One region of the Paenibacillus sp. CAA11 genome, then DNA from elsewhere that is predicted to be linked to it. Evidence: riboswitches for the same ligand, from Rfam matches in the RefSeq annotation. Region 1 holds a riboswitch; the other holds the start of a gene.
The links. Region 1 has a riboswitch for glycine ahead of gcvT (glycine cleavage system aminomethyltransferase GcvT). Riboswitches for the same ligand answer to the same signal wherever they lie in the genome.

Region 1 (6,235 bases):
CAGAATTCAGTGACGAAGAAGGCACACTCCAGATGCCTCCGGCCAGCGGATTTCTATAAAAGTCGGGAGAATCAATATACACTGGAAGAGTTCTTAAATAGTTCCAAATGTGAATCGGCAGGAGATCATTAAGTTATAAGCAGTATCAACACAATCTTAAAAACCCCAGAGCGGTTAGCCTTAAGGTATCGCAGAACACCTTATAGGCCCCATAACTCTGGGGTTTATTAGTGTGCCTCCCCGAATTTAACTCTTAGCTGCAAGCACAGTTAAGCACTGGTTTTCTTGCTGCTCCCGTCTCATCCAAGCGGGTAACAGGTGTACTGTAGGGGGCGTTGAGCAGAAGATCAGGATTCTCTTTGGCTTCCTGTACAATTTGAATCATAGCATCAATAAAGCCGTCCAGCGTTTCTTTGCTTTCCGTCTCTGTAGGCTCAATCATAATACACTCATCAACATTGAGCGGAAAATAGACGGTAGGCGGATGATATCCAAAGTCCAGCAGTCTCTTGGCGACATCCAAGGTGCGGATTCCGAAAGGCTTTAGACCGCTGCCGGACATGACAAATTCATGCTTGCAGATCCGGTCATATGGCATCTCAAAATAGGGGGCCAGCCTTGCCCGCATGTAGTTGGCATTCAATACTGCACACTCGGAGACACGTCTTAAGCCCTCCGGGCCAAAGCTGCGGATATAAGCGTAAGCACGGACCAGAATACCGAAATTGCCGGAATAGGCCTTTACACGTCCAATGGATGTATTCTTCGGTTTACTGAATGCATAGCTTCCATCCTCCAGCTTCTCTACCACAGGTTGAGGCAGGTAAGGAAACAGCAGGCTCTTCACTCCTACCGGACCCGCACCGGGTCCGCCGCCGCCATGCGGCGTGCTCATGGTCTTATGCAGATTAAGGTGCACCACATCAAAGCCCATATCTCCCGGGCGTGTAATCCCCATGATGGCATTCGAGTTGGCTCCGTCATAGTAGAGAAGACCGCCAGCATCGTGGACAATTTCCGCAATTTCAACGATTTGTTCTTCAAATAAGCCAAGCGTATTCGGATTGGTCAGCATGAGGGCCGCAGTATCATTGCCTACTGCACCGCGGAGAGCATCCAAATCAACCAGGCCTTCTTCTGTGGAAGGAATGGTAATGGTCTGCAGGCCCGCAACGGAGGCGCTGGCAGGGTTGGTCCCGTGGGAGGAGTCCGGCACGATGACTTTCGTCCGATGCTCGCCTCTCGCTTCATGATAGGCACGGATCATCATCAGCCCGGTCCACTCCCCATGAGCGCCTGCAGCAGGCTGCAGGGTAACCGCATCCATACCGGTCAGCCCGGCCAGATCCTGCTGCAGGGTATAGAGCAGCTCAAGGGCTCCCTGCACACTTTGTTCCGGCTGCAAGGGATGAATCTTGGCAAACCCTGCATATCGGGCTACATCTTCATTGACCTTGGGATTGTATTTCATCGTGCAGGAACCGAGCGGGTAGAAGCCGTTATCTACACCGAAATTCCGCCGCGACAGCTCGGTATAATGGCGGATCACATCCACTTCATAGACCCCCGGCAGGGCAGCTTCCTCCTTGCGCAGCATCTTGCTGGGGATTAACTCCTTTAGCGGCTGTGCAGGCACGTCCAGCTCTGGCAGGGAATAAGCCGTCCGCCCAGGGCGGCTAAGCTCGAAGATCAGAGCTTTGTCATGGGTTGCCTGTTGGTTGTCACTCATAGCAATTCCTCCAGTACACCGGCGAACCGGTCAATTTCTTCCTTGCTGCGGCGTTCCGTAACGGCAATCAGCATGTGGCCGGCGAGCTCTGGGTAGGAACGTCCAAGATCATAGCCGCCAATGAAGCCGGCCGCGAGCAGATTGCTCTGCAGCGTGTCAAATTGTGCCCCTTGCGGAAGCTTAATGACAAACTCATTAAACGTTGGGGCGGAGAAGGGGATGCTTATCCCGGGAATCTGGCTTAATCGCTCTTTCGCATAGCAGCTCTTATGAAGATTCAAAGTGGCTGCTTCAACAAGACCGCGTCTTCCCATGACGGAGAGGTAGACTGAAGCGCAGAGTGCCAGCAGGGCTTGGTTGGAGCAAATGTTGGAGGTTGCCTTCTCCCGGCGGATGTGCTGTTCTCTGGCTTGCAGGGTCAGCACGAAGCCGCGTTTGCCATTCTTGTCGGTGGTCTGACCGACAATTCGTCCTGGCATGCGGCGCATATGGGCTTCGGAGACGGCGAAGAAGCCGCAGGTTGGGCCGCCGAAGGAGCCTGATATTCCCAGAGGCTGCGCATCGCCGACCACAATATCCGCCCCTAGCATACCCGGAGCCTCCAGCAGGCCTAATGACAATGGATTGCTGCTTACAACCATCAGCCCTTTGTAGGCATGGATCAGCTTGCCGATCTCCTCGATGTCCTCCATGGAACCGAGAAAATTCGGGCTTTGAATCAGGACGGCAGCCGTGTTCTCATTAACCGCCTGTTGTAGAGCGGATAAATCTGTAGTTCCATCTTGCATTTCAATCTCTACGATCTCTAAACCTAGCCCATGGGCATACGTATGAAGCACTTGTCTTGACTCGGGATGCACGGTTTGAGAGACGATAATCTGCTTGCGTTTGGTTGCGGCGGCAGCCAGCGATCCCGCTTCAGCTAATGCTGTTGCTCCGTCATACATACTGGCATTGGCTACAGCCATGCCGGTGAGCTCACAAATATACGATTGGAATTCGAAAATGGCCTGCAGCTCTCCTTGGCTGATTTCCGGCTGATAAGGGGTGTAAGCTGTATAGAATTCGGATCTGGAGAGGATGTGATTAATGACGGAAGGAACATGATGATCATAGATTCCTGCGCCAAGGAAGCTGACATGACTATCAAAATGAGCATTGCGGCCAGCAAGTGCTGACATATGGCGTGTCAGGCTGTATTCATCCAGGCGGGAAGATACAGGCAGTTCGCCCTGAAAGCGGATGGATGCAGGGATATCTTTGAACAGTTCGTCCATAGAATTGACGCCAACGGTAGCTAGCATTTCTGCCTGAGATTCTTCTGTCATCGGCAAATAGTGGTGTTTGATCATGACGGTTCAGCTCCTTTTGGAGGGGATGGTTGTCGTTTATAAAAAGGAGTCTTAATAACTTGGGCTTGAAGGCGCTTGCCCCGGATTTCTACCTCGACCGGTGTTCCCAACGAGGCATAACGGCTGTCAATTAGAGCAAGCCCTAAATTACGCTTTAGCGTAGGAGACTGTGTTCCAGTGGTTACCTCACCAATGCGAACACCACTGGAATAGACGGGATAATGACTCCGCGGAATGCCCCGGTCTATCATTTCAACCCCGACCAGCTTGCGGGGAGGGCCAGCATTCTTCTGAGCAGCCAGCGCATCGCGGCCGATGAAATCGCCTTTGTCCAGCTTCACGAAGAAGCCGACACCGGCTTCAAGCGGAGAGATTGTGCTGGACAGTTCTTGCCCGTAAAGCGGCAGCTTGGCCTCGAAGCGAAGAGTGTCGCGGGCTCCAAGCCCCGCAGGCTGTAACCCGTGCTTGCTGCCGATTTCAAGCAGGCCGTTCCAGACGGCTGCGGCGTTCTCTGCAGGAAGATACAGCTCGAAGCCGTCTTCTCCGGTATAACCGGTACGAGAAATGAGCGCCTCGGCCCCGAAAAGCTGCACATGTTGGATAAATCTGAAAGGGGCAAGCTTAGACGGCTCCTTCCCAGCAGCGCTTACCAGAATGTCGGCGGCCAAAGGTCCTTGAAGCGCGAGGAGGGCCGTTTGATCAGAGATGTTCGTCAGATAGACTTCCTCAGATAGATGTTGTTGCAGCCATTCCCAATCCTTGGCGAGGTTGGAGGCATTCACAACGAGCATAAATTGCTGCTCGGCCAGCCGATATACAAGCAGGTCATCCACAACGCCGCCATCCGGATAGCACATCAAAGTATATTGGGCCGCTCCGATTTGCAGGGAGGCCGCATCGTTCGTAGTCATTTGCTGAATAAATGCTAGCGCGCCAGGGCCTTGAAGGAGAAACTCACCCATATGAGACACATCGAATAACCCTGCACGTTTACGAACAGCCTCATGCTCTTTCTGAATGCCTTCGAATTGAACGGGAAGCTCCCAGCCCCCAAAATCGATGCATCTAACACCCGGGAAGGTAGCGTAGCATGGGTAAAGCGGGGTTCTTTGCAGATCTGACAAATGAAATCACCTCTTAATCAATGTGATAGTACGCCAAAAAAGGACAGGCAGCGAAAGAAGAGATCGCAAAATGCCGGGGCTACCGGCTTTTATGCGATTCGTCCTTCGAAGGCTCTGTCCTCGGTACCTGAGAGTTGCCGCAAATGCACCTTCATCTGATGCAGCGCGTTTCCCCTTGGGTGATTTGGCCCTAACGACGATATGGCCAAATGCTCTCCAGAGATGCGTCCGGTAAAGGTCCTTTTGCCTGAGAGATTCACAATCCCAAGGAAGGGATAGCTTGCTCCTTCGGCGTTACCTCATACAAATTAATAGGGTAATCTCTCCCTTTACGTTCACCCGCTCTTCATAAGTCCATTAATACGTGAAGAGAGCATGTATGTCAACTAATTTGTCATAAAAATTTTAATTGAATATTTCGGTAGCGCTTTCTATAATTAAATTATCTATGATTTCCCAAATATCGCAATAAAGGTGTGAGGTATATTGACATTTGCCTTCTGAATGAATAATCTAGACTTGTAATCGGAGGCTGTTAGAGTAAATATGACACCACCATATTGGGATGAAATTTTAGGGATTGGAGTGGGAGACGAGCGATGAGTGAAGTGAAGAGCGGACTTTGGTATAGTGAAGAGCATGAATGGGTTCAGGATTTGGGGAATGGCAGTGTACGGATCGGAATTACGGATTTTGCACAGCACCGGCTTGGGGATATTGTATTCGTAGAGCTGCCTGACATTGACACCAAGGTTGAGGCGGAAGACGGGATCGGCACGATTGAATCTGTAAAGACCGTATCCGATTTGTTCACTCCGGTCAGCGGGCATGTGACCGCAATTAATGGGGAGCTTGAAAGTGCACCAGAGCTCGTAAATAATGACCCTTACGGTGCTGGATGGATGGTGGAAATTCGTCTGTCGGAAGATAGTAGTCATGCGCTAGGAAAGCTGCTGAACGAAGAAGCTTACCGTAAGCATACAGAGGAATAATTGCTGGTTAATGAAATGAACATTGCTGGCAATCATGAAGAAAGCTCTGGATTACAGGCCTTAACTTTTAACCTGTAGCTCAGAGCTTTTTTGGATTACGCAAAGATGGACTCTACTTATTTCAATTCATTCCAAGAACTTTATAGAAGCTTTGCATATTCTGTTTGTACAGTTCATCGTTGAAGGAGAGCTGGTTCATGAGGTTCTGCACACTTTCTTTGTAAGCAGCCTGAGAACTGGTGTCAACACCGCTAAAGAGGTTTTGTGGCCGATTGCTTTGGAATAAGGCATCACGCTGATTTGCTTCTGCTCGGTATTCTTTCACCCACTTCGGATTTTTCGGAATTTGTTTGGTGAAGTCAAGCAGAACCTCAAGCCCGTTTCCGCCACTGGCAATATCCTCTTGAAATTTCTTATATTCCGCAGGATCTGCGTGCTTCATCAGTTCAGAAGGGCTGATGTAGTCCTTGGGGGCGCCAACAGGGCGTTCTTGGGGAGTCATGAAATCCACTTGTCCTGTTGCGGGGTCGACAGATCGCGATTTTGCAATCGTGGCAATGGTGTTTATCGTGTTTAGGAATTCTTCAGCCTGGGAGCCGCTCATGTATTGATCTGCTATGTACTTTGCTTGTGATAGTCCTAATTCGATCAATCCCGACCGCTGATCTTCACTTAATGTTTCTGTGGGCATAAAGTTGGATTGAATCATGCTGTATACTGCATCAGTTACTTGCTCCGATTGTCCTTGCAGCACTTGGGTAAGAGATTGATTAATCTCTGATGTACCGAAATATTTAGCAGGGTGCGACTCAATTGCGCCAGCTGCTAGCTGACGGCCTTCAGCACTAATTTCAACCCGATCGTGCTTCAGTTCTCGGTTAAAATCCCCCATTCTCAGTTGTGGTTTTTCTGAAGTTTCACTCGTTAGGTCCAGCTTAGGCAGTGAACTAGTGGCTCTGGTTGGGGCTGTAGAATTTCCCGCAACTCGCATATTATTCTCATCCTCCTGTAAATTTCCTTTTTTTACGTATATCGGCT
Region 2 (6,235 bases), 2.0 Mb from region 1:
GATTCACCGCGGACATTCTTCCGCTCTATCTTATCCTGAAAGCTGTGCCCTGACAGGAGTGCCTGCCAGAACTGCTCATAAACCGGCGAGCTCACAAAGGAGTCGAAGCAGAAGTCCTCATGCTTCATTCTCATAATATCCTCAATGGAATAACCCATTGTATCCGCAAATACCCCATTTACATAAGCAACTCTTCGATCAATATCAAAACGAATCATAGCCAAATTCTTCTCCAGCGCCCTAACGACCAATTCGTCTGTAACCGCTTGTTTATTCATAACTAAAGTTGTCAACCTCCAAGATATATTAAGAAGCGTGATCTGCCTCATGCTTTACATCCTGCACAATTTTTGCAACATTCTAATACATCAGTTTAACAACTATAGCTATACAATAAATATACATATGCTAATGCCTGAGTCCTCTTGATCTGCGTACATTCTAAGCACTTCAGCAGATATAACAAATCACCAAGTCCAGTATAAACTTGGTGATTTGATCCGTTCTGTTTCTATTGCTGAAGCTGCTACTTCGATCCGATAGAATTCATCAACTCAAAGAAATATGTTGGCTCATGGGTCTGATAAAGATTGAACCATGCTTGCAAGGTTTGCGGGGCAAATACATCCAGCTCCTTCATTACATGCATCGCAAATTGTAGCGGGGCTATGCCGGATGCAGTAATTAAATTCCCGTCCGTTACTGCTGGCTCCTCCTCATAATATTTTTCGCCTATGTAATGGGGACAGACCATCTTCAGGTATTCCAGATTGTTGCTGGTATGCCTTCTTGCGTCTAGCAACCCGACCTTGGCAAGTCCCATTGTTGCACCACAAATCGCCGCAACCACTGTGCCACTATTTAAAGCTGCTGCGGCTTTTGTCAGCATAGGCTCGTGAACGGCTTCCAACCAAGTTTCTCCCCCTGGAAGAATTAAGACATCTGTACTTTTAAGCGTACACTCCTCCAAAGAAAGACTAGGCAGTATGCTCAATCCTCCCATAGTCGTAACAGGACTTCTATCGACGCCTATTGCAACCACTTCTAAGGGCGCTATGCCTGGCTTGAAATACCTCCCCGAATTCAGCTCCGCGATTAAATAACCGGTCTCCCAGTCTGCCATCGTATCAAACACATAAAGGTACACTTTTCTCGTATGCATCATATACACTCCTATCTAAGTGATGTATCCCATTATAAAAAAACTTCACTGACAGCCTCCGTCAGTGAAGTTTCCTAAGCTTGATAAAAATCTATTAACTCATATAGAACTTCAATTAGTTTCTGCTTCAAGCTTATAGGTTCAATGACTTGAACCGATTTGCCATAGGGTAATAGCAGATACGGCACATACCTATGAAGGGCCTCTTCTTCCATTAGAAATGTCACCTTCCCAGAAGTCCGCTCATTGAAATGATGCCCTAGAAACCAATGCTGGCACAGGTCATCCAGTGCACTTGCCTTACCAGCTACAACCAAAGAGATAAGTGCTCGCTGATCCTTTGCTTCTGGAAGCAGGCCTTTCCTAAGAAACTCACCCGCCGAAAAGGACTTTGGACGAAGAAAGGTTATCTCTGTCTGAATAATATAGTTAATCCGTTCCACTCTAAAATTGCGGATTTCCTTCCTTAAATGACACCATCCAATGACGTACCAGTTATGATTCCAATGAACCAATCCATAAGGATCAACAAGCCTGCGCCTAGTTTGCTCATCACGACTTGCACGGTATTCAATCTCTACAGACAATTCGTCTACTATACTCTGCTGCAGCTTCTTAAGTAGAGGCTCCACAGATGGGTTTCCGCTTGGGCTAATCACTTCAAGCCCTTCTAAATGCTGACTGATCCTTCTCTCCTGCTCTTGATTTGAGTACATCCTTAGCTTTGATGTTGCTCTGTGTAATGCTTCCCCGGAATAGTATCCAGCTTCTTCTGCAAAAATAGCAGCGTGAAGCAAGGCGGTTTGCTCCTCCACATCAAAAACAAGAGGACTTTCAATAAAGTGATTCAGCAGGGTGTACCCACCATGATGACCTGTGTCCGATATGATCGGCACACCACTGGCAGAAAGGGCGTCCATATAACGGTAAACCGTCCTTATATTCATCTCTAGCTTTTCAGAAATTTGCTTTGCAGTAACTTTCCTGCCCGAATGCAGCATCCATAGAATTGCCATCATATTATCCATTTTAGACATTATGTTTTACCTCAGTAGTCTGTTATGCACTCCTATCAGAGTGTCAATACAGTGATTAGCTCGTCGCCTATAACTTCAACGTTGTCGCGGAATCCGAAGCTCTATTACAAAAAACAACCGTTCCCCGATCAACCCCCGAGGAACGGCTGCTGCGTAATCGTGTATTTTAGCTTCTGACGCCCGGCAACGGATACCAATCCGCTCGGGTGCTCTTAAATCTTCGCAGATTTATTGTTATTCTTATTCACTCGTCTTCTGCTCGAGTACAAGACAAATAATAAAATAAACCAGAGTGGGGTCAACAACAGCGCCGGACGAGTCTCTTCAGCAAACAGCATAATAATAAGAATGATTGCAAACAACGCCAGGACAACATAATTGATAAATGGTGTGAACGGTGCTTTGAATTTTGACTTTTCGTGTAAATGCGGCTGTGTCTTCTTATACTTCACATGGCAGACGAGAATGACACCCCATACCCATATGAAGCAAATGGCGCTAATGGTGGTCACAATGCCAAAAGCTTGCTCCGGAATCAGCTTGCTCAGCAGCGCCCCTACCGATAGAACAAGGGTGGATACCAGCAACGCATTACCAGGTACATGATTCTTATTCAATTTTGCTAAAGATGCTGGAGCCTGGTTGTTCCTGCTTAAATTATATAGGCTCCGGCTTGTTGAGAACAATCCGCTGTTACTAGCGGAAGCGGCCGAGGTTAATACAACAAAGTTAATGATGCCTGCGGCAATCGGAATCCCCACCAGACTGAACGTTTTTACAAAAGGACTTTCAGCCGGACTTAGCTCTGTCCATGGATTAATGCATAACAGGACAATCAGTGCACCAATGTAGAAGAATAGAATTCTTAATGGAATTTTATTAATAGCCGACGGGATATTCTTCTCCGGACTGGATGTTTCTGCGGCCGATACCCCCACCAGTTCTACACCGACATAGGCGAACACCACCATTTGGAACGAAAGCAAGAAACCCGAGATCCCGTTCGGAAACATTCCGCCATGCGCCCAGATATTCTTTAAAGTGACCTCTCCTGTATCCGTTTTGAACCCTACCACCAGCAAAATCACGCCAATGGCAATCAGGGCGAGAATCGTCACTACCTTGATTAAGGCAAACCAAAACTCCAATTCCCCGAAATTTTTAACCGTTAATAGGTTGAGCCCTAATAGGACGATTAAGCAGATGACTGCAGGGACCCATTGCGGAATATCGAACCAATATTGTGTATATACCCCGACAGCAATAACGTCAGCCATGGCCGTCATAATCCAGCAGAACCAATAGGTCCATCCGGTTACGAACGCTGCACGCGGTCCAAGATAGTCTTCGGCAATGTCTGTAAACGATTGATAACCGGCCTTGGACAGCAGAAGCTCTCCCAGCGCTCTCATCACAAAGAAAACGGCCATCCCTACGATGAGATAAGCAAAGATGATGGAGGGCCCTGCCAGCTGTATGGCTTTGCCTGATCCTAAGAACAACCCGGTACCAATAGTACCGCCAATAGCAATGAGCTGCACGTGCCGATTTTTTAAATTTCTCTGTAATTCTTGATGTGCCACACGAACTCCCCCTTATCAAAGCGAATGAAATGCAATAAAAAAAGAGATTGGATGCGCTCCAATCTCCTGGTCCATAAGAATAATAAATAAAGGTTTGCTATGTCCAAATAAGAAAGTCATAACAAAAAATTATTTAATACTCTTCTGTCCTTTTGCCTGAGATTGTGAACCCTTCGGCGCTGCGGAACCCCGCAGTCTCTCCAGAAGCTGCTCCTGCTATAGTGTGATCCATAGCAATCATAGCTTGTAATCATATTCAATTTTAAATTTTACCGGCTTGCAAATATTTTTATTAATACTAATCCTGGTCAAATATTTTGTCAACAGTAATAAATGCCACTGATTTCAATTCGGCACTCACCTATTAATCATGACAGACATCACGAAGAACAAATCACGAAGCATCTCAAGCTTACAACACAGCAGCCGTCTCAAAATTCATAAAGCAATGGCTCTCGTCTATAGTAGGAGTAGGAAAAGGCCGGAGTAAGAACCCCGGCCTCAAATCGTATAGGCAAATCAAAAGGCTTAGGTTTACGCCCAGATAGCTGCCTTACTTAATCACTACGTATTCCAGATTAACCAGCTTTGCATAGGTCACAATTTGATCTGTTGTCAGGTTCAGTGAGACTACGGTATGGTGACCGCCGCCGTTCTCAATCCAGGCTTTTACTCCATCCTGGAAGTTTGGCTTCACTTCCCAAAGCACGCGGGCCACTGGCAATTTTGGTGCTGGAACGGTTGGTTCAAATGCAGTAACTTCGTTGATCAACAGCTTGTAATGCGTGCCGAAGTCAGCCATGGATACCACTACACCGTCTCCTGCTTTACCGTCAAAGACCAGACGCGCTGGGTCTTCGCGGTCGCCGATTCCTAGTGGAGATACGATGATTTTGGGTTTGTTGCTAGCCAAGCTTGGGTCCACTTCGAGCATATGGGATTGCAGGATAGCTTCCTGACCTGCAGCTAACTCATAAGTGTAATCCTCCATGAAGCCCGTGGACTCATTATGGCTCATCACCTTCAGCAGGCGGTCGAGAGCTGCCGTCTTCCAGTCCCCTTCACCCGCAAAGCCGTATCCTTGTGCCATCAGACGTTGAACAGCAAGACCCGGAAGCTGCTTCATACCATGCAAATCTTCGAAGTTTGAGGTGAAGGCATTATAACCGCCCTCATCAAGGAAGCGTTTAAGCGCAATTTCATAGCTTGCTTGTACTTTTACGCTGGCTTCCCATGCTTCTTTGCTGTAAGTACCGTAATCAAATTCGTAGAGCTTCGCATATTCTGCGAACAATGCGTCGATTTCCTCGTTCTTAACCGCGTTCACGTACTCAACGAGATCCCCAATTCCAAAGTAATCTACGGTCCATCCGAATTGAATTTGAGCCTCAACCTTATCCCCTTCGGTAACGCCAACGTTGCGCATGTTGTCTCCAAAGCGGGCAACTTTGATGTTGAAGCTTTCGTTATAAGCAACCGCCACGTCCATCCAGTCTGCAATTTGCTGACGTACTTCAGGACGTTCCCAGTAACCTACTACCACTTTATTTTGTTTGTTCAGGCGGGCATTGATAAAGCCATACTCACGGTCACCGTGAGCCGCTTGGTTCAGGTTCATGAAGTCCATATCGATCGTTGCCCAAGGAATGCTCTCATTGTATTGAGTTGCTAGATGAAGCAGCGGCTTTTGCAGCAATTTCGTTCCGCGAATCCACATTTTTGCTGGCGAGAAAGTATGCATCCAAGTGATGACACCGGCAACTTCATCCCGATAGTTGACTTCCTTCATAATGCTTGTGATTTTGTCTGCACTCACAGCCAAATCCTGAAGTTCCAGCGGATAAGGCAGAACGCCGCTATTATTGAGCGCATCAGTCATCGTCTGAGCATGGGCTTTAACCTCTGCCAATGCCTCTTCTCCATAAAGATGTTGGGAACCTACGACAAACCAAAACACTTTTTTATTTGTTGTCATTTAAGATCATCCTCTTTTCTTAATTTATAAGTAGAATGGATTATTTCTGACCGTAATAAGCGTTCTTCCCGTGCTTCCGCAAATAGTGCTTGTCGAGAATGCGCTGCGGCAATTCTTCAGCAAAATGATTGAGCTCTCTTGCAAATAAGTTCATCTTCGCAACTTCTTCCAGCACGACACTGTTCATTACTGCTGACTTGGCATCCTTGCCCCAGGTAAAGGGTCCATGGCCCTTTAGCAAGACACCGGGCACGGCTAAAATGTCTAACCCGCGCTCTTCAAAGGTTTCGATAATTACACGGCCTGTCTCTGCTTCATAGCCGCGATCGATCTCCTCTTGAGTCAAGAAACGGGCACAAGGTACAGAACCGTAGAAAGTGTCTGCATGCGTAGTTCCCATTACGGGCACATCAAGACCGGCTTGAGCCCATATCGTTGCCCAAGTTGAATGCGTGTGCACGATGCCGCCAATCTCGGA

Region 2: linked by a shared signal. The riboswitch ahead of DCC85_RS22075 (amino acid permease) and the one ahead of gcvT (glycine cleavage system aminomethyltransferase GcvT) in region 1 are both predicted to bind glycine.

Annotation. Positions count from the first base shown of each region.
Region 1 covers NZ_CP028922.1:2,707,915-2,714,149, reverse strand. Annotated here, with positions in the region: gene DCC85_RS12525 (DUF4118 domain-containing protein) at 1-132, shown strand, start outside; gene gcvPB (aminomethyl-transferring glycine dehydrogenase subunit GcvPB) at 254-1,729, opposite strand; gene gcvPA (aminomethyl-transferring glycine dehydrogenase subunit GcvPA) at 1,726-3,081, opposite strand; gene gcvT (glycine cleavage system aminomethyltransferase GcvT) at 3,078-4,205, opposite strand; glycine riboswitch at 4,318-4,427, opposite strand; glycine riboswitch at 4,431-4,544, opposite strand; gene gcvH (glycine cleavage system protein GcvH) at 4,805-5,197, shown strand; gene DCC85_RS12500 (hypothetical protein) at 5,319-6,188, opposite strand.
Region 2 covers NZ_CP028922.1:4,733,018-4,739,252, forward strand. Annotated here, with positions in the region: gene DCC85_RS22060 (methyl-accepting chemotaxis protein) at 1-278, opposite strand, end outside; gene DCC85_RS22065 (type 1 glutamine amidotransferase family protein) at 527-1,162, opposite strand; gene DCC85_RS22070 (helix-turn-helix transcriptional regulator) at 1,237-2,199, opposite strand; gene DCC85_RS22075 (amino acid permease) at 2,412-3,782, opposite strand; glycine riboswitch at 3,917-3,996, opposite strand; gene araA (L-arabinose isomerase) at 4,336-5,757, opposite strand; gene DCC85_RS22085 (L-ribulose-5-phosphate 4-epimerase) at 5,798-6,235, opposite strand, start outside.